DNA from 4 places in the Pantoea sp. SGAir0418 genome. Region 4 is predicted to be linked to each of the others. Evidence: predicted binding sites of a transcription regulator. Region 4 holds the regulator's gene; each other region holds the start of a gene.
What was found. The regulator LexA, encoded in region 4, represses DNA repair genes until DNA is damaged. The targets are predictions, from matches to a motif close to TNCTGTATGTACATACAGNA.

Region 1 (5,083 bases), 2.0 Mb from region 4:
TGCCTGCGCGGCCAGCCCGGCTGGGGCGATAACGTGGCCCTGCTCACCACCATGGCCAACGCCTATGGTGCGCAGTGGTTTGACGATCGCTGGCAGCCGACGCTGAATTCGCCAGAGTGGCGTGAGGTGTTGACCGATTATCTGGCGATGGTGAAACAGGACGGTCCGCCGGATACGGCCAGCAATAGCTTTGGCCAGATCCTGCGTCTTACCGCACAGGGAAAATGCGCGATGTGGATCGACAGTACCGTCGCCGCCGGGCTGCTGATTAACCCGCAGATCTCGCTGGTGGCGGACAAGCTGGCGTTTGCCCCGGCGCCGGGCGGCATTACGCGCAACGGCTCGCACTGGCTGTGGTCGTGGGCGCTGGCGGTACCGGCCAACTCACCGCAGCGCGCCGCCGCCGTCGACTTCATCAGCTGGGCGACCTCGCGGCAGTATATTCAGCAGGTCGCGGATACCGTCGGCTGGGGAGCGGTGCCACCCGGCAGCCGCAACTCCACCTACCAGCAGCCAAACTACCAGCGCCTGGCGCCTTACGCCGCTCAGGTGCGCAGCGCGATTGAATCCGCCACCGTCGATCAACCGACATTGAACACCGTACCTTACACCGGTGTGCAGTACGTCAGTATTGCTGGCTTTGATCAGATGGGTAACGCCGTCGGGCAGAATCTGGCGGCGCTGCTGCAGGGCAAGCTGACGGTGGGCCAAACGCTGGAAAAAAATCAGCAGGACGTGACGCGCCTGCAAGCCGCACAGCAGTAAACATTCGGGGTTCCTGACAAGTCGCCGTGTGCGGGTTACACTAACGCGCAATTTGACCGGCAGGAACCCCCGAATGAAAACCCCTGAAGAGTATTACGCCCTGGCCCGCAGCCTGTTTTTCACCGCCCACCCTGATTTTCAGTCCGCGCTGGATGAACTGAGTGAGAGTGATGCGCGCGCCGCCAATATGTCCCTGCGTGAACTGCGCGCGTGGCACGCCGAGCGCATTTATGCCGCGTTTCTGCGTCAGAAGAAGCTCGACGGCATGCTGTTCTCCATCCAGCTGGCGGAACCGGATAAAGCAGTTGCTGCACAAGCGATTGAAACCTATCTGAAATCTCACGCGGAAGCGTTAGGTATGACGTGGGAAGAGTTCTGTATTAAGAACGAGTTATAAGCGATGCACTGATAAAAAGGCGATCGGAGAGAAATTTCCGGGGAAAAAGTTGTACAAGATGGAAAAAGTTGTATAACTTAATAATCACGACGACTGTCGTCGATTGTCCTTGAACGAAAGGTGCTATTGCACCGCCTCTGGAGGTGTTGCTGGATTTCCACCTCCAGAGGTTCGATTTTTTGCGTGCACCCTCTGCTTTTGCCCGCTTTGTTCCCCTGTCGTTGCATCTTTACGCCGCGCTGTTTCACCCGTATGAAAATAATTGCCGCCCTGCCGCTTGTCACTGGTTTTATTTACAGTAATATGACGCTCCCACTTTGATTACTGGAATGCCCTGATGTTTGTGGAGCTGATTTACGACAAGCGCAACGTAGCCGGATTACCGGGCGCGCGCGAAATGATTTTGCAGGAGCTGGAGAAGCGCGTACAGCGCGTCTTTCCGGATCTGGAGGTGCGGGTTAAGCCGATGGAGCGTAACGCCATCGAAACCGATATGAGTAAAAACGATAAGGCGACGATTGCGCGTATTGTTGAAGAGATGTTCGATGAAGCCGAGATGTGGCTGGTGGCCGATTAGGCCACCAGCAGCCGCGCTTAGCTTTCCTGCTCGCTGTGATTGATGGCGATTTCCAGATCCTGAATCGCCTGATCGATATCATCCAGCAGCTGTCCCTGCTTGTTGATCAGCGTATCAAAACGCGTGGCGTACTCTTTATCCTTATACTCCCCGGCATCAAAGGCCAGCCAGTGGCTGGAAAGCGTCTCAGTGTTGGTCTGCGCATAGTGACGCATCTCTTTTAGCTGTGAGGTGACATCACGCAGGTAGTCAGTTTTGGTTTTGATTGCCTCTGTATCACTCATGCTATTTTCCTTTTTGCTGATAAAGCCAGTTAAAATAACGCCTGAGCAATTAAAGTTAGCAGATAATAGCGAAGCCGCCTGCAGAATTATCTTAACTTAGTCTCCATTCGTGGCTGATTGCGATGAATTGACGTCAGATTTAGCGCTTTTCTTCCGCTACAGACTGTTGCCTTCGCACCTATAATGGCACCCCAGCCCCGATCATCCGGAGAATGCACTGTGTCGACAGAACCTTTCAATCCTGGTTATTACACCGAACATGAGCTGAACAGTTTCGGCTTTAAACACGTCGGCAGGCAGGTCATGGTGGCAAAAAACTGCACCATTATTGGCCTGCACAATATCACCCTTGGCGATCACGTGCGCATCGACGGATTCTCGACCCTCGTGGCTGCCGGCGATGGGTATCTGACGCTTGGCTCCTACATTCATATTGGCGGTTACTGCGCCGTACTGGCGGGTGCCGGTGTGGAAATGGCGGATTTCTCGGGGCTTTCGCAGGGCGTAAAAATCTACTCGAAAAGTGATGACTATAGTGGGGAATTCATGACCAATCCCACCGTGCCTGCCCACCTGACCGGCGTCACCTCGGGGAAAGTGGTGCTGGGCCGGCATGTCATCGTCGGTTCGCAATCCATTATTATGCCGGGCCTTACGCTGGCAGAGGGAACCGCAGTAGGCGCCAATTCACTGATAACGCGCGATACCGAAGCGTGGTCGATCTACTTCGGCTCGCCCGCTAAAAAGATTAATAGCCGGCAGCGAAACCCGCTGGAACTGGAAAAGCAGATCTCGCGACCGAACGGGTGATGAGGGCATCCCTGCCCGCCTGAATTACAGATACTTCTTCGCCAGCGCAATAAGTTCATCCTTCGCGGCGCTGCCCAGCTTCAGCACGCCCTGTTCAACAAAGCTGAAGGCCTGGACAAAGTCCTTCACCCCGGCGCTGATATCCTGCGCCACCGCATCGCTGGCGGCGGTCGCAGCAGCCGGCGCGTCGGGGACAGCAACCGGTGCGGCGGCCTGCGCGTTGCGCACACCAGGCGTGGCGGCCGCTGAGGCGCCTGCGCTGGCCGAGCCGTTCGCCAGCGTATCCTGCGTTGCCAGCTGCTGATCGAGATCGACCGGAGCATCCGCATGAAACGGTTGCTCAGCGCTGGCGGGCGCTGCCGGTTGCGCAGCTGGCGTTGCGGCTGCCGGCGGCGTTGCTGGCTGGGCAACGCTATCAGCTGCGCTGTTAGCGGCAGCCGGCGCGCTGGCCGTTTCGTTGGCAAAACTCTCCAGCGGTGACAATTCCTGTTGCGCCGCAGCGCTGGTTGGGTTGATGACAGTTTGATCGCTCATAATTTTCTCCTTATTGCTAAATAAAGACCGCAGTTGCTGCAAACGGACTGCGATCCGCTCGGTAATTCGCATCAGGTCCTCCTTAGCGCCGCGGCTGTGGCGCGGTTTGCTGCCCGGCCGGCGGCGTGGAGGGCGTTGTGGTATGGCTGGCGCTGCGCGGCGGCTGGGCATCCAGCTTTTTCTGCAGCTCAACCAGCTGGCTGGTCAGTTCGGCGACCTTTGCTTCGCGTCGATCGGAGATCGCCCGGTACTGCTGGCGAATCTCCTCCACGCGCCGGTTGGCGTCGTTATTGACGTAAAGAAACAGAATGGTCATCGCCACACACAGCAGCGATAACAGCATCAGCAGGCCACCCAGCATCAGATGACGGCGGTGGCTTCGCACCAGCAGTTCACTGTTTATCTGCACCATCGCGGTTCTCCTCCAGAGTGGTGATCAATTGATTAATCTGGCTGCGAAACTTATCGCTGTGCTCGGCTTCGGTGGTCGCCAGCAGGATACCGAGTGCGTTCTTGATCAAACGCAGATCGGTCTCCAGCGATGAGATACGCCGCAGGTTTTTGTCGTGACGGATACGCAGTTCATCGTTTTCCTGGCGCATCAGCGCATGGCTCTCCTTGAGAAGCAGCACCTGCTCTTTGTAGCTGGTGATGATCTCGCCGCCCGCGCGATTGCTGGTGACGATTGACGCGATCCCCGCCATCAGGGGTTTCCAGAACACCGCTGCCGCGCCACCGCCAAGCAGCAGTGCGCCTACGCTGGTGACCAAACTACTCTCCATGCCCTACCTCTCTCACCTGGCGAGGGTTAGCCGGACACCCCGCTGACCTCCCTCGCCAGTATCACGGCCAGCGGCATATTTAAGTTTACTTTAAATAATGATTTTAAGTATACTTAAGTCAAGCCTGGAGGAGTTGTCAAGATGATGAAAAAAGAATCTGGTGGTGAGCGCATTCGCCAGCGCCGTAAGGCACTGAAATTAACGCAGCAGGCACTGGCCAATGGCATTGGCGTGTCACACGTTGCGGTTTCGCAGTGGGAGAAAGAAGAGACGGTGCCGCGTGGTGAGCATCTGCTGCGGCTGGCGGAGTTGCTGCAGTGTAGCGCGGCGTGGATTATTGATGGCGACGGCCAGCCGTTTGCAAGTACGCACGCTTCCCCCGCTCTCACTGCCGTGCCGCTGGTCACGCTGGTGCAGGCCGCGGACTGGCTGAATGAGCAGCGACTGCAGTGGCAGCAGCAGGCTGTTCGCTTTCTTTACAGTGACGAAGCGCTGAGCGACGGTGCGCTGGCGGTAACGCTGGAAGATGACGCCATGAACCCGGCGTATCGCGCCGGCGACCGGTTGATTTTTGATCCGCAACGCGTGCCCCAGCCGGGCGATGTGGTGCTGGCGCGGGTTGACGACGTCGCGATGGTGCGAATTATTCGGATGCACGACGAGCAAATTTTCTCGTTACGGCCGCTGAACGAAGATTTTCCCGTGCAGCAGAGTCAGAAAAGTACGCTGGAACTGATTGGCACGCTGGTGGAAATGCGGCGGCGCGGCAGCCGCTGAAGCAGCAAAAAACCCGCCACGCGGCGGGTCAAATCCAACAAAAGACTACGGCAAAAATCACAACGTGTCGGTGAGATGATCAACGACCACCCTCCCCTGGAGATCGGTTTGCGTTATACGGTAACTGACGCGATAAGAGCGACGGTTACTCAGTTTA
Region 2 (5,083 bases), 1.1 Mb from region 4:
TCCCGGCCGGTTTGCCCTGAATCCAGGCCGGACCGAGCGCGTTCAGCCGGTCCAGCACCTGTTGCCGCAGTGCACGGCGAATCGCCACGCCAGCCCTGAAACCGGCCATCTCACGACCATAGTGCAGCGCGGCGCGCAGTGCGAAGCACAGCAGTAGTAACAGGAAATCACTCACCAGTTCAGCGCGGGGTTGCTGTTCCACCAGCAGTTTTTGCAGCAGGGAGGCCAGTAGCCAGGCCTGGGCGATGAGAATTAACGCCGCAGCAAAACCTGCCAGCGAGGCCAGTCGCAGGCTGCGTGCGCCATGATGACGTTGCTGGCGTAACCAGCGCAGCAGTTCGTGTTGCCGTGATTTGTTCATGCGAAGCTGTTTGATCACCGTAACGAGAGGCAAAATCCGACGCTAAATGCCGGACAGACGGGTGGCAGAACTGTAGCACGCAGGCGATAAAAAAGGCGACCAAAAGTGGCCGCCTCAGTGCAATTATGATCAGATAATTAACAACTTACTTATCGTTTTTAACCAGACCATCCAAATAACGTTCCGCATCCAGCGCGGCCATACAGCCGGTACCGGCAGAGGTAATGGCCTGACGATAGATGTGGTCCATTACGTCACCGGCAGCGAACACGCCCGGCACGCTGGTCTGCGTCGCATTGCCCTGCAGGCCGGACTGCACTTTGATATAGCCGTTTTCCAGATCCAGCTGGCCATCGAAAATCGCCGTGTTCGGACTATGACCGATGGCGACAAACAGGCCCGCCACTTCCAGCGAGAGCGGAGCTTCACCTTTGGTTGACGAAAGTTTCAACCCGGTGACGCCCATCTGATCGCCTACCACCTCGTCCAGCGCGCGGTCAGTGTGCAGCACGATGTTGCCGTTACGCACTTTCTCCATCAGGCGGTCAATCAGGATTTTCTCAGCGCGGAAGCTGTCACGACGGTGAATCAGGTGCACTTCAGAAGCGATGTTCGCCAGATAGAGCGCCTCTTCAACGGCCGTGTTACCGCCGCCAATAACCGCGACTTTTTGGTTGCGATAGAAGAAACCATCACAGGTGGCGCAGGCCGATACCCCTTTGCCTTTGAATGCCTCTTCTGACGGCAGGCCAAGGTAGCGCGCTGAGGCACCGGTCGCGATGATCAGCGCATCCGCCGTGTATTCGCCGCTGTCGCCGGTCAGGCGGAACGGACGGTTCTGCAAATCAACCGTGTGAATATGGTCAAAGATGATTTCGGTGTTGAACTTCTCAGCATGCTCCTGCATGCGTTCCATCAGCGCAGGGCCGGTCAGATCGTGCGGGTCGCCCGGCCAGTTTTCGACTTCAGTCGTGGTGGTGAGCTGGCCGCCTTTTTCCAGTCCGGTAATCAATACCGGGTTCAGGTTAGCGCGGGCGGCATAAACCGCTGCGGTGTAACCGGCAGGGCCGGAGCCCAGAATGAGCAGCTTACTGTGTTTGGCCGTACTCATGCGTTCCTCAGTGTGTGTCTGACAACATAGTTTTCGATTGTAGGGAAATTACTGTCGCAAAAAAAGGTTTCAGCAATTTTGTTAACAATCACTGCAAGCGGCGTAGACGATGAATGGCAATTCTGCACGCGCGCTGCGCCAAAAGGGGGCATTGCTCGGCAATTTGTGGTGCAGCTGTATAAAAATTCTCATTTAAAAACAGCAACCCAGTACGCTGTCTGGCATCTTGTACTGAATTTGGATGTTTTACTTTGACAATCGCCTGCGCTTTTGCGAAAACATTGTCAGAAGCAGAGAAAATTTAGCGGTTCGAAACAGAATTTCAGCTCTGTTTTGCGCAATTTCGCCAAATAAACTCAGCCTGACATTGGTAATGACGCATGATGTGGACAGACAGCATGCGTCATACGGATGGTCGCGTTACTGCACAGGCTTAAAGACTTCACTTCAGTAAGGCCCTGAACATTGAACGTTTTCAGGGTTTGGCAGGTAAAGGGAAGGAATTAAGAGAGACAATAATAATGGTAGACAACAAGAAACGCCCCGGAAAAGATCTGGATCGGATCGACAGAAATATTCTGAATGAACTGCAGAAAGACGGTCGTATTTCCAACGTTGAGCTTTCAAAACGTGTCGGCCTCTCGCCAACACCTTGTCTTGAACGCGTACGTCGCCTGGAACGTCAGGGTTTCATTCTGGGCTACACCGCGCAGCTGAACCCGCACTATCTCGATGCTTCACTGCTGGTATTCGTTGAGATTACTCTGAATCGCGGCGCGCCGGATGTGTTTGAACAATTTAACGCCGCCGTACAAAAACTTGAGGAAACTCAAGAATGTCACCTCGTTTCCGGTGACTTTGACTACCTGTTGAAAACCCGCGTGCCGGATATGTCCGCCTACCGTAAACTGCTGGGTGAGACCTTGCTGCGCCTGCCGGGCGTCAACGACACCCGTACCTATGTGGTGATGGAAGAGGTCAAACAGAGCAATCGTCTGGTGATTAAGACCCGGTAACGCAGGGCAGGTGCAAAGCTTGCAGGATTTCGGTACACTCCTGTGAATTCATACAGGACCAGCGTCAGGCAAGCCTGGCGCTGTTGCCTTCTTAATTTACAGGCACCTGGAGAGTTCTCTTGAGCCAGGAATATACAGAAGATAAAGACGTTTCATTACAACCACTGAGCAGCGGACGTCGGCTGCTGGAAGCGTTGCTCATCCTGGTGGCCTTGTTTGCCATCTATCTGATGGTGTCGCTGGTTAGCTTTAATCCCTCCGATCCCAGCTGGTCACAAACCGCCTGGCACGAGCCGATCCACAATCTGGGCGGCAGCGTGGGCGCATGGCTGGCCGATACCCTGCTGTTTATTTTTGGTGTGATGGCCTACGCCATTCCGCCAGTGATTATTGGTCTGTGCTGGATTACCTTCCGTCAGCGCGATCGTCAGGATTACATCGACTATTTTGCGGTGGGCCTGCGGCTGATTGGCGTGCTGGCGCTGGTAGTGACTACCTGCGGACTGGCTGCGCTGAACGTGGACGATATCTGGTATTTTGCCTCTGGCGGCGTAATTGGCAGCCTGGTGAGCAATGCGATGGCGCCGTGGTTCAGCGGTGCCGGTGGCACGCTGACGCTGCTGTGCGTCTGGGCGGCGGGTATCACGCTTTATACCGGCTGGTCCTGGCTGGCGATTGCCGAGAAGATCGGCAGCGTGGTGATGGGCGTGCTGACCTTTGCCAGCAACCGCTCGCGCCATGATGAACCCTGGCAGGAAGAAGACGACTACGACGAGGCGCACCCCGACGACGCGGTTCCGCCACTGCGCGCTGCGCCGGCTCAGGACGACGAAGATGACGTACTGCTGGCTAAGCCCCGACAGGTAGCGGAACCTGTGGCTGAAGTCGCCAGCGACGATCCCCTGCTGGCGAAAGCCAGTGCGGCTACCGCGGCTGCGCTGGCCGCCACCAGTGACGCCGCACGTCAGGTGCCGTCCGTCGCGGCACCTGAGCCATCCGCACCGGCGGTAAACGTAGCTCCACAACCTGCGCCGTCACAGCTGGCTGCGGCTGCTCCGGCATCGATATCTGTTGCCAGCGCGCCTGCGGCGCCAGCTATTCCGCCAGCAGAGCCCGCGACAGCGGCTCCTCCGTTATACCGCTTCGAAGTGCCTGCTTCACCGGCCGCCGACGCCTTCTCGCTCGCTGAAGAAGACGATGGCCCGCGCATGGGTAACTGGCAGAGTGCCGATCAGGCCGCCACACCGCTGAATACGGCAGCCGCTGCCGCACTCGGTTCAGCGACGGCCGCCGCTGCTGCCCGCTCTGCGGCTTACACGCCAGCCTTTGATGTGGTGCCGGAGCGCGATTACAATCCGCAGGTGAAACAGGGTATTGGTCCGGAACTGCCGCGTCCTAACAAGGTTAAGCTGCCAACCCGGCGTGAGCTGGCCTCATACGGTATCAAACTGCCATCGCAACGCATGGCAGAAGAGAAGGCACGTGAAGAGGCCGACCAGCAGCAGCCGGAAATCAGCGCCAGCTGGCAAGTGCCACAGCCGCACGATGATGATAATGCTGCGCTGCAGGAAGCCCAGTTGCGCGAAGCGTTCCATTCGCAGCAGCAGCAGCGGTACGGCGACAGCTGGCAGCAGCAGCCGGCAGAGGAAGAAGATGAAGAGGCGCTGCAGCAGGCCCAGCTGGCGCAGCAGTTTGCTCAGCAGCAGCAACAGCGTTACAGCCAGCCTGAGCAGGAGAGCGCGCCGGTATTTAATCTGGATACCTCAGCCGCGTTTGATTTCTCTCCGATGAAAGATCTGGTTGATGACACGCCGAGCGAACCGCTGTTTACCATTGCCGCCACGCCAGAGCCGGACGCCCCGGCCCAGTGGCAGCAGCCAGCGGCACCTGAGCCGGCGGTACCCGCATCGCTGAGTGAGGAAACCAGCCCGTGGTCAACGCCAGACGACGAGGTTTACGCCGCGCCGGCTGAAACGCCGAAGCCTGTCGCCCCTGCGCAGGACAGCCTGTTCCACCCCTTCCTGGTACGTCACGAACAGCCGCTGGAGAAACCTTCCACGCCGCTGCCGACGCTGGATCTGCTGACGTCGCCGCCGGCGGAAGAGGAGCCGGTGGATATGTTCGCACTGGAACAGACCGCGCGTCTGGTTGAAGCGCGTCTGGCGGATTACCGCGTGAAAGCCGAAGTGGTGGGCATCTCTCCGGGGCCGGTAATCACCCGCTTTGAACTGGATCTGGCACCGGGCGTCAAGGCCGCACGTATTTCTAACCTGTCGCGTGACCTGGCACGTTCGCTCTCTGCCGTTGCGGTGCGTGTGGTTGAGGTGATTCCGGGCAAGCCTTATGTCGGCCTGGAGCTCCCCAATAAACATCGTCAGACCGTCTACCTGCGTGAGGTGCTGGACTGCGATAAGTTCCGCGATAACCCTTCGCCGCTGTCGGTGGTGCTGGGTAAAGATATTTCTGGTCAACCCGTGGTGGCCGATCTGGCGAAGATGCCGCACCTGCTGGTGGCCGGTACCACCGGTTCAGGTAAGTCGGTTGGCGTCAACACCATGATCATCAGCATGCTGTATAAAGCCACGCCGGAAGAAG
Region 3 (5,083 bases), 140 kb from region 4:
CGGCGATATCCGTCGTCTGGCGATCACCGGTTTCTGCTGGGGCGGTCGCATCAGCTGGTTGTTTGCCGCTCATAATCCGCAGGTGCGCGCCGCCGCCGCCTGGTACGGTCGCCTGGAGGGCGAGAAAACGCTGAAGCAGCAGAAACATCCTATTGATATTGCAGTGGATTTGAATGCACCGGTGCTGGGACTGTACGGTGGCCAGGATGAAAGCATTCCACTGGAGAGTATCGATAAGATGCGCCAGGCCCTGCACGCGGCCAATGCCAAAGCCGAGATTGTGGTGTATCCGGAAGCTGGTCACGCCTTCAACGCCGACTATCGTCCGAGCTACCACGCCGATTCCGCACAGGATGGCTGGCAGCGCATGCTGGCGTGGTTTAAGCAGTATGGCGTCGCGCCGAACGCAGAATAAAAAAGGGGCGCCAGCGCGCCCCAACTCAACAACACAACGTATTATCCTGCCATCAAACGGTTTCGGCGCGCAGCTTCTGCGCCGCTTTCACCATGTTGGCCAGCGCCTGACGCGTTTCACTCCAGCCACGCGTTTTCAGGCCGCAGTCCGGGTTCACCCACAGACGCTGCTGCGGAATACTCTGCGCCGCTTTGCGCAGCAGATCTTCCATCCATTCCACGCTCGGTACGTTGGGTGAGTGGATGTCATACACGCCCGGCCCGATTTCGTTCGGATACTCAAACGCTTTAAACGCATCCAGCAGATCCATATCAGAACGTGAGGTTTCGATAGTGATGACGTCGGCGTCCAGCGCGGCAATCGAATCCATGATGTCGTTGAACTCGCAATAACACATGTGGGTGTGAATCTGCGTCTCGTCCTGCGCCACCGCAGCGTTGAGGCGGAACGCGTCCACCGCCCAGCGCAGGTAGGCTGCCCAGTCAGACTGATGCAGCGGCAAGCCTTCACGCAGCGCCGGTTCGTCAATCTGAATGATGCCGATACCGGCTTTTTCCAGGTCCTGCACTTCGTCGCGCAGCGCCAGCGCAATCTGTTTTGCGATGGTTTCGCGCGTCACGTCTTCCCGCGGGAACGACCAGCACAGGATGGTGACCGGTCCGGTCAGCATGCCCTTCACCGGTTTGTCGGTCAGCGACTGCGCATACTTTGCCCACTCGACGGTAATCGGCTGCGGGCGGCTGACGTCCCCGATGATCACCGGCGGCTTAACACAGCGCGAGCCGTAGCTCTGTACCCAGCCGTTCTGCGTGAAAACAAAGCCGTCGAGGTTTTCGCCGAAGTACTCCACCATGTCGTTACGCTCGGCTTCGCCATGCACCAGCACGTCGAGCCCCAGACGCTCCTGCTCCGCAATCGCCTGTCGGATGTGTTCCGCGATACCGGTGCGGTAGTGGCCGCCGTCAATGTTGCCTTTTTTGAAGTCGAGGCGCAGGCCGCGAATCTCGGTCGTCTGCGGGAAAGAACCGATGGTGGTGGTGGGCCACGCCGGCAGGTTAAAGCGCTGACGCTGCGCCTGAGCACGCACGGTGTAGCTGCTGTTGCGCTCAGTGTCTCTGGCCTGGATTTGCGCCAGACGCTGCGCCACGGCGGGGTTGTGCACGCGAGCAGAGTTTGCCCGGGCGCGAATCGGCGCGCTCCAGGCGTGCAGCGCAGCGGCATCGTGCTGGTTCAGTGCCTGACTCAGCAGCGACAGCTCCGTACACTTCTGTAACGCAAAGGCGAACCAGCTTTTTACCTCGTCGTCGAGGCGGTTTTCCACGCTCAGGTCAATGGGGCTGTGCAGTAGTGAACAGGAAGATCCAATCCACAGCTGCTGACGCTGGCCAAGCAGTGGCTGCAGGCGCTCATACCAGCGGGTGAGATCGGCGCGCCAGACGTTACGGCCATTGATCACCCCCAGCGACAACAGCCAGTCCGCCGGGATCTGCTGGTTGAGCTGCTGGAGATCGTCTTTGCCGTGCACCAGATCAACATGCAGGCCCTGCACCGGCAGCGTTTTGATGACATCAAGATTCTGACCAATGCTGTCAAAGTAGGTGGTCAGCAGCAGTTTCACTTCGCCCTGTAGCGCGTCGTACGCCGGTTTAAACGCCTCGCGCCACGCCTGCGGCAGTTCCAGCGCCAGCGCCGGCTCATCAATCTGCACCCATTCGATGCCGCGCTGACGCAGTTCTGCCAGCACCTGACGGTACACCGGCAGAATGGCCTGCAGCAGCGACAGGCGGTCAAAGGCGTCACCTTTCACCTTACCCAGCCATAAATAGGTCACCGGCCCCAGCAGCACCGGTTTGATGGTGTGGCCGAGCGCCAGCGCTTCATCCACCTCGTCCAGCAGCTGCGTCCAGCTGAGACGGAACTGCTGACCCTGAATAAATTCCGGCACGATATAGTGATAGTTGGTGTTAAACCATTTGGTCATCTCTGCCGCTGCTGCGGGCTCGCCGCTGGGCGCCCGACCGCGGCCGATGCGGAACAGGGTGTCGAGGTCAATCGAGCCGTCTTTATTCTGGTGCCGTGCCGGTACGTTACCGAGCAGCAGGCTGGTGGTCAGCACGTGATCGTACCAGGCAAAATCGCCGACCGGCAGCAGATCAACACCGGCGTCTTTCTGCTGCTGCCAGTGACGGGCGCGCAGTTCACGACCCACCGCCAGCAGTTCGTCCTGTGAGCTGTTCCCGGCCCAGTAGCTTTCCTGCGCTTTTTTCAGTTCGCGGCGCAGCCCGACGCGAGGGAAACCGAGAGTATGGTTCAGAATGGTCATGTGAGATTCTCCAGAAGTTGTTCGCTGTGCGACAGTCGCAGCAACCGATTTACGTTCATCCAGCGGGCAATCCTGCCGTGCGCTGAGCGTGTTAGCTGGACAAAGGTAAAGTGGCCGTCGCGTCTGACTGAGATGTTTAGCCGTCCAGATGTTTACACCGCTATAATCTGCGGGTACTGTATGTGTCTCAAGCGCAATTTGTTCAATCTCGATGTGAAGGACTCTCATGATCGAACTCAAACACCTGCGGACGCTGCAGGCGTTACGGCACACCGGCTCGCTGGCTGCCGCCGCCGCCCAGCTTCATCAGACGCAATCGGCGTTGTCTCACCAGTTCAGCGACCTGGAACAGCGGCTGGGCTTCCGGCTGTTCGTGCGTAAGAGCCAGCCGCTCCGTTTTACGCCGCAGGGAGAGATTCTGTTGCAGCTGGCGGAGCAGATTCTGCCGCAGATCCAGCAGGCGCTGCAGGCCTGTCATGAGCCGCATCAGACCACGTTGCGCATCGCTATCGAATGCCACAGCTGCATCCAGTGGCTGACGCCGGCCCTGAACAATTTCCGTCAGAGCTGGCCGCAGGTAGTGATGGACTTCAAATCCGGCGTGACCTTTGATCCGCAGCCGGCGCTGCAGCAGGGCGAACTGGACGTGGTGCTGACGTCCGATATTCTGCCGCGCAGCGGTTTGTTCTATGCGCCGATGTTTGATTTTGAGGTGCGGCTGGTGCTGGCGCCGGATCACCGCCTGGCGCAGCTGGCCCACATCACGCCGGAAGATTTGGCCGATGAGGTGCTGATGATCTATCCGGTACAGCGTCAGCGGCTGGACGTGTGGCGTAACTTCTTACAGCCAGCCGGCGTCAGCCCGGCGCTGAAGAACGTGGATAATACGCTGCTGCTGATCCAGATGGTGTCGGCCGGCATGGGCATTGCCGCGCTGCCGCACTGGGTGGTAGAGAGCTTTGAGCACCAGGGGCTGGTGGTGACACGCACGCTGGGCGACGGATTGTGGAGCCGTTTATATGCGGCGATGCGCGACGGCGAGCAGCGGCAGCCGGTGCTGGAGGCCTTTGTGCGCTTTGCCCGTCAGCACGCCTGCGAGCACCTGCCTTACGTGCGCGATGCCTCGCGCCCCGGTTCACTGCAGCCGGTCTCGTCCTGATGCCGCGGGCGGCCAATGTCGCCCGTGCTGTTATCCCCGCCCTGCCTGCTCTATAATGCGCCGCCTTAACCGCTACCGGAGAGTTTCACCATGACCAATAACGATGTGCTGCGCAGCGTGCGCTATATGCTGGATTTGAGCGACAGCAAAGTGGTGGAGATTTTTGCGCTGGCGGGCAGTGAAGTACCGCGTGAAGATGTGCAGGCGTGGCTGAAGAAAGATGACGATGAGGCGTTTCGTAAACTGCCGGATGTGCTGATGGGCTACTTCCTCAACGGTCTGATTTTCTACCGTCGCGGCAAAAGCGAAGACGCGCCGGCCCCGTCGGTTGAGCGCCGCATGAACAATAATATCTTTCTCAAAAAGTTACGCATCGCCTTCGCGCTGAAAACCACCGATATCCCGGATATTTTATTGAAGGCTAACTTCAAGGTGTCACAGGCCGAGATCGGCGCGATTTTCCGTAATCCGGATCATAAAAATTATCGCGAGTGCGGTGACCAGATTCTGCGTAACTTCCTGAAAGGCTTAACGCTGATTCAGCGGCCATCGACACCCGCGAAAAAAAGCTAAGCGCCTGAACTGCCGCTTTTGGCCGTGTGTCCCAGTACCCAGCGTTTATGCACGTACAGGGACGCAAAAATCACTATCGCCCCGGCGATAAAGCTCGGCCAGTGCGGTTTCTCCTGCCAGATCGCCAGGTTCACCAGTAATCCTGCCGGCACGTGCATGTTGTTCATAATGCCCAGCGTCCCGGCATCGACCTGGGTCGCGCCGTAGTTCCACATGAAGTAACCCAGTCCGGATGCGGCCACGCCCAGCCACACCAGCACGCCCCACTGCAGCGTGGTGGTCGGCAGCTTGTGCGGATTGCCCCAGATGCACCAGGCGATTACCGCGATCAGCACCGCGCCAAGATAGAACCACGAGAACGCGGTGTGCTGCGGCATTGGACGGACTTCCTGCAGGCGCTTATAGCCCACCATGCCAATCGCAAAGCAGATGTTAGCCGCCTGCACCAGCAGCAGTCCGAACCAGAAATCATCGCTGACTTTGTCGTAGCGGATAATGGCCGCACCGAGCACCGCCAGCAGGGCGCTAAAGGCATAGCCAATGCGCAGCGGGCGCTTGCTGAGCAGGTCATAAATCAGCGTGACATACAGCGGCGTCATCACCGTAAACAGCA
Region 4 (5,083 bases):
TGCAAAGCAAAAAGATGGGTTAACCTGTGAGAAAAAACTCAGGAAGGAAAAGCATGGCTTAACAGAAGGAGGTACCAGGGCGCAACGCGGCAGATAAGTGGCTGAAAGACAGACATTTCCTGGATGATATCAGGTAAAAAAGCAATGGCAGCAGCGTAAAAGTTTGTGTGATAAAATAACATCACCCATCACCTGGAGAATGCTTATGCCAAACCTCACGCCCGAACAACTGCTCACGCAGGCTGAATCTCTGTGCCTTGACCGTGGCGTGCGCCTCACTACGCAGCGCGCAGAAGTGCTGCGCCTGATGGCGGAGCAGAACGGTTCCATTAGCGCTTACGATTTGCTGGACCAGCTGCGCATCAGTGAACCCCAGGCGAAACCACCGACTATTTATCGCGCGCTGGATTTCCTGCTGGAGCAGGGATTTATTCATCGGGTGGAGTCAAATAACAGTTATGTGGTGTGCCACCATTTCGACGAGCCGGCGCACACATCGGTAATGCTGGTGTGCGACAACTGTGCCGCCGTCAGTGAGAAGCACGCGCACGGCGTGGAAAAGATCATTGCCGGGTTGGCCGATCAGGCAGGTTTTACCTTACGTCATAGCGTTATTGAGGCGCACGGCTTGTGTGAAAACTGTGCCGAAGTGGCGGCCTGCACGCAGCCGGGTAGCTGTCAGCACGATCATGAAGTGGAAAGTAAGAAGAAGGTGCGTAAAGGGTAACTGGCACGTCCGTGTGCCAGGCCGATCGTAACGATCAGCGGGTAGGAGCATCATCCTTAAAGCGGGAGACTTACCAGCGGTAATCTTTGTTTTGACTTTCCCAGTCTTTCAATTCACGTTCAGCTTCATCTTTGGCGTAACCGTAACGTTCCTGGATTTTACCCACCAGCTGATCGCGTTTCCCTTCGATCACGGTCAAATCGTCATCGGTTAACTTGCCCCATTTCTCTTTAAACTTCCCTTTAAACTGCTTCCAGTTTCCGCTCGCTTCGTCTTTGTTCATAACAATCCTCCACGTCTTCCTGAGTGAGATGGTGTATTTCTCATGTAATACCGGAAATAACCATATAACGCGCTGCTTATCTGCGCCGTTTGAGATAATTATAGTAGCCGCTTCGGATTGTGCACAGAATTACAGATTATTCTGGCATCTGCGCTGCGCTTATGGCTGGCTGAACCAGCTGTCACGCTGCCAGTGGCGGCGCCACATCCATCCCAGCGTCAGGCCGCGCAGCGCCAGAAACACCGTGATCGCCAGCCATAAACCGTGATTCCCTAACCACGGCAGCGTCAGCAAAGTGATGCCGAAACCGGCTGCTGCCATGATCATGCTGTTACGCATTTCGCGGCCGCGCGTCGCGCCAATGAACATGCCGTCCAGCAGATAACACCAGACGCCGACCAGCGGTAAAATCACCTGCCACAGCAGAAAGCGATCGGCCATCTCACGCAGCGGCTGCAGCGAGGTAAGCAGCGCAACAATGTGCGGCCCGCTGAGCGCATAAATAAGCGCAAACAGCAGCGCAACGATACCCGCCTGGCGACAGGCGGCATGCCAGATCAGCAGCAGCCGGCTGCGATCTTTTGCCCCTACCGCTTCACCCGAGCAGGCTTCCACCGCGTAAGCAAAGCCGTCCAGCGCATAGGCAGTAAACGTCAGGAACATCAACAGCACCGCATTGACCGCAACCACATCCGGTCCGATGCGTGCACCCAGCAGGGTCAGCGAGGCGAAGCAGATCTGCAGCATGAGCGAGCGCAGCATGATGTCGCGATTAAGGCGAAATAACCGCGCCGCGTCACCGCGCCAGCTGTTTTTCAGCAGTTTGAAATCGATACCGCGCAGTTTCAGCACGCGCGCCACCATCCATAATCCCACTGCCAGCGTCACGTATTCGGCCAGCGCCGTGGCGGCGGCGGCACCGGCAACGCCCCAGTGCAGTTTCAGCACCAGCAGCAGATCGAGCAGGATGTTGACCAGGTTTCCGACAATCAGCAGAACCATCGGCGCACGCGCATACTGCACGCCCAGCAGCCAGCCGAGAATCACCAGGTTAGCCAGCGTAGCCGGTGCGCTCAGCCAGCGGATTTCAATGAAGATCTGCGCCTGCTGCTGGACTTCCGCGCTGCCGCCCATCAGCGTTGCCGCCAGGCTACTGGCAGGAGAACGCAGCAGCGCCAGCAGCAACCCGGCGGCCAGAGCGATCAGCAGCGGCTGCATCAGTGCGCGCGCCAGTGCCTGTTTATCGCCGGCCCCGAACGCCTGCGCGGTTAAACCGGTGGTGCTCATACGCAGAAACAGCAGCAGCATAAAGATGAAGCTGGTTGCCGTGGTGCCTACGGCCACGCCGCCGAGGTAGATCGGGCTATCAAGATGGCCAATCACGGCGGTATCGACCACGCCGAGCAGCGGCACGGTGATATTGGAGAGGATCATTGGCAACGCCAGTCGCCACAGCGCTTTATCAGAAGAGGAAAATAGCTGCATCAGCCCCATCCCGAGGGTTACGGTGGTCGGCCTGAGCGAGCGCCTTACGGGCCGGGAACAAAAGTATGATTAGAGCAGACTGCGGACAGCGCGCGAGCGCCGCCGCAGCGGGGGAGATCAACCGGGTTTCAGAGCCACTCGCCGTTGCGCACGATGCCTACGGCCAGCCCTTCCACGGTTAGCGACTGTTCACGGGTATCCACGACAATCGGCTGGAAATCATTGTTTTCCGGCAGCAGCTGGACAATCGCGCCCTGCTTCTTCCAGCGTTTCACCGTGACTTCATCATCGATACGCGCAACCACCACCTGGCCATTGCGCACTTCCTGTGTTTTATGCACCGCGAGCAGATCGCCGTCCATAATGCCGATATCTTTCATCGACATACCGCTGACGCGCAGCAGGAAATCGGCAGAGGGTTTGAACAGGTTGGCGTCGACCTGATAGTGGGCTTCGATATGTTCCTGCGCCAGCAGCGGTTCACCGGCGGCGACGCGACCGATCAGTGGCAGCCCTTCACTCGCCTCTTCTTCCATCAGCAGGCGAATACCGCGCGATGCACCGGAGACGATTTCAATGACACCTTTACGCGCCAGCGCTTTCAGGTGTTCTTCAGCAGCGTTAGGCGAGCGGAAGCCCAGTTGCGAAGCAATTTCAGCACGCGTTGGCGGCATGCCGGTCTGATTAATATGGTCGCGAATCAGGTCATAGACCTGTTGCTGCCTGCTGGTTAACGCTTTCATCCCGCCCCCTGGTTGTTTATACAGTCGCTGTGAGTATATACAGGTATTGGCGAAATGAAAACCGAAACAGAGGGAAAAATCAGCGGCTTGATGAATGTGGAATGTTTATCGCAAATGCGACCAAAGCAGCGCGATCCAGACAAACAGAGCCAGTAAGATAGCCAGCAGTACCGCCGCCGAGCCCATGTCTTTGGCGCGTCCTGCCAGCGGATGGCGCTCCTGACCGATGCGGTCCACCACGGCTTCGATGGCACTATTAAGGATCTCAACAATGACCACCAGCACCACCGAGCCAATCAGCAACACACGCGTGATGGCATCGACATCCAGCCAGCAGGCAATGGCAACCGCGACCAGTGCGGCAATCGCCTCCTGGCGAAAAGCGGCTTCATGCTGCCAGGCAGCGCGCAGCCCCTGCCAGGAATAACCGGCGGCTTTAATGATTCTCAGGAAACCGGTGACGTTATTTGCCATGTTGTGGAACCCTTAACTGTTTTTGACGTCAATGTCTGGGCGCGCGAGGTGGCACAGCCACAGATCTTCGCCGCACTTTCTGGTATGCTTGCCGCGCTTTGCTAACAAGAGGCTTCAAGTTGTCTATGTCAGGTTGGCGTAAACTCTATTACAAATTGTTGAATTTACCACTCTCTATTTTGGTAAAAAGTAAGGTCATTCCGACCGATCCGATCTCGGAACACGGTATCGATCCGACCCGTCCGGTGATGTATGTTTTGCCTTATGATTCAAAGGCGGACCTGCTCACGCTACGCGCACAGTGCCTGAAGCACGATCTGCCGGATCCGCTGGCACCGCTGGAGATTGACGGCACCCTGCTGCCGCGCCACGTATTTATTCACGATGGGCCACGCGTCTTCCCCTATTTCGTGGCGAACCCGGAGTCGGTCAAGCTTTTCCATGACTACCTCGATCTGCACCGCAACAATGCGGCGCTGGACGTACAGATGCTGCCGGTTTCCGTGATGTTTGGCCGTGCGCCAGGCCGTGAAATTCAGGGCGAACCGACGCCACATCTGCGTATTCTTAACGGTATACAGAAGTTCTTTGCCATCCTGTGGCACGGTCGCGACAGCTTTGTCCGCTTCTCGCCCACGGTTTCACTGCGTCAGATGGCCACCGAACACGGTACCGATCAGTCGATCGCGCAGAAGCTGGCACGTGTCGCGCGCATTCATTTTGCCCGCCAGCGGCTGGCAGCCGTCGGCCCGCGTCTGCCGGCACGCCAGGATCTGTTCAACAAGCTGCTGCAGTCCAAAGCGATTGAGAAAGCGGTTGAAGACGAAGCGCGCAGCAAGAAGATTTCGCATGAAAAAGCCCAGCAGAACGCCATCGAAATGATGGAAGAAGTGGCGGCGGATTTCTCGTACGAAGCGATCCGCGTGACTGACCGTGTGATGGGCTGGCTGTGGAGTCGGCTCTATCAGGGCATTAACGTGCACGGCGGCGAACGCGTGCGCCAGCTGGCGCAGGATGGTCACGAAATTGTTTACGTGCCCTGCCACCGCAGCCACATGGATTATCTGCTGCTGTCCTACGTGCTCTATCATCAGGGCCTGGTGCCGCCGCATATTGCTGCCGGTATCAATCTCAACTTCTGGCCAGCCGGACCGATTTTCCGTCGCCTCGGTGCCTTCTTTATTCGTCGTACCTTTAAAGGCAACAAGCTCTACTCCACGGTGTTCCGCGAGTATCTGGGCGAGCTGTTCAGCCGCGGCTATTCGGTTGAGTATTTTGTTGAGGGCGGGCGCTCACGTACTGGCCGTCTGCTCGACCCGAAAACCGGCACGCTGTCGATGACGTTACAGGCGCTGCTGCGCGGCGGCAGCC

Region 1: a site for LexA is predicted at 1,444-1,463, ahead of C1N84_RS07795 (DinI-like family protein). Genes of this name have one in related genera too.
Region 2: a site for LexA is predicted at 2,527-2,546, ahead of C1N84_RS12135 (DNA translocase FtsK 4TM domain-containing protein). Genes of this name have one in related genera too.
Region 3: a site for LexA is predicted at 2,913-2,932, ahead of metR (HTH-type transcriptional regulator MetR). Genes of this name have one in related genera too.

What each region holds. Positions count from the first base shown of each region.
Region 1 covers NZ_CP027911.1:1,704,238-1,709,320, reverse strand. The annotation lists gene C1N84_RS07805 (ABC transporter substrate-binding protein) at 1-765, shown strand, start outside; gene C1N84_RS07800 (DUF6388 family protein) at 839-1,162, shown strand; gene C1N84_RS07795 (DinI-like family protein) at 1,500-1,739, shown strand; gene C1N84_RS07790 (hypothetical protein) at 1,757-2,023, opposite strand; gene C1N84_RS07785 (acyltransferase) at 2,243-2,833, shown strand; gene C1N84_RS07780 (hypothetical protein) at 2,858-3,367, opposite strand; gene C1N84_RS07775 (hypothetical protein) at 3,450-3,779, opposite strand; gene C1N84_RS07770 (hypothetical protein) at 3,760-4,149, opposite strand; gene C1N84_RS07765 (S24 family peptidase) at 4,291-4,926, shown strand; gene C1N84_RS07760 (hypothetical protein) at 4,984-5,083, opposite strand, start outside.
Region 2 covers NZ_CP027911.1:2,609,711-2,614,793, reverse strand. The annotation lists gene cydD (heme ABC transporter permease/ATP-binding protein CydD) at 1-361, opposite strand, end outside; gene trxB (thioredoxin-disulfide reductase) at 507-1,472, opposite strand; gene lrp (leucine-responsive transcriptional regulator Lrp) at 1,994-2,488, shown strand; gene C1N84_RS12135 (DNA translocase FtsK 4TM domain-containing protein) at 2,608-5,083, shown strand, end outside.
Region 3 covers NZ_CP027911.1:3,801,606-3,806,688, forward strand. The annotation lists gene C1N84_RS17725 (dienelactone hydrolase family protein) at 1-415, shown strand, start outside; gene metE (5-methyltetrahydropteroyltriglutamate--homocysteine S-methyltransferase) at 468-2,738, opposite strand; gene metR (HTH-type transcriptional regulator MetR) at 2,965-3,897, shown strand; gene C1N84_RS17740 (YehS family protein) at 3,988-4,470, shown strand; gene C1N84_RS17745 (carboxylate/amino acid/amine transporter) at 4,467-5,083, opposite strand, start outside.
Region 4 covers NZ_CP027911.1:3,661,703-3,666,785, forward strand. The annotation lists gene zur (zinc uptake transcriptional repressor Zur) at 206-727, shown strand; gene C1N84_RS17115 (CsbD family protein) at 798-1,010, opposite strand; gene dinF (MATE family efflux transporter DinF) at 1,170-2,495, opposite strand; gene lexA (transcriptional repressor LexA) at 2,624-3,238, opposite strand; gene C1N84_RS17130 (diacylglycerol kinase) at 3,344-3,712, opposite strand; gene plsB (glycerol-3-phosphate 1-O-acyltransferase PlsB) at 3,838-5,083, shown strand, end outside.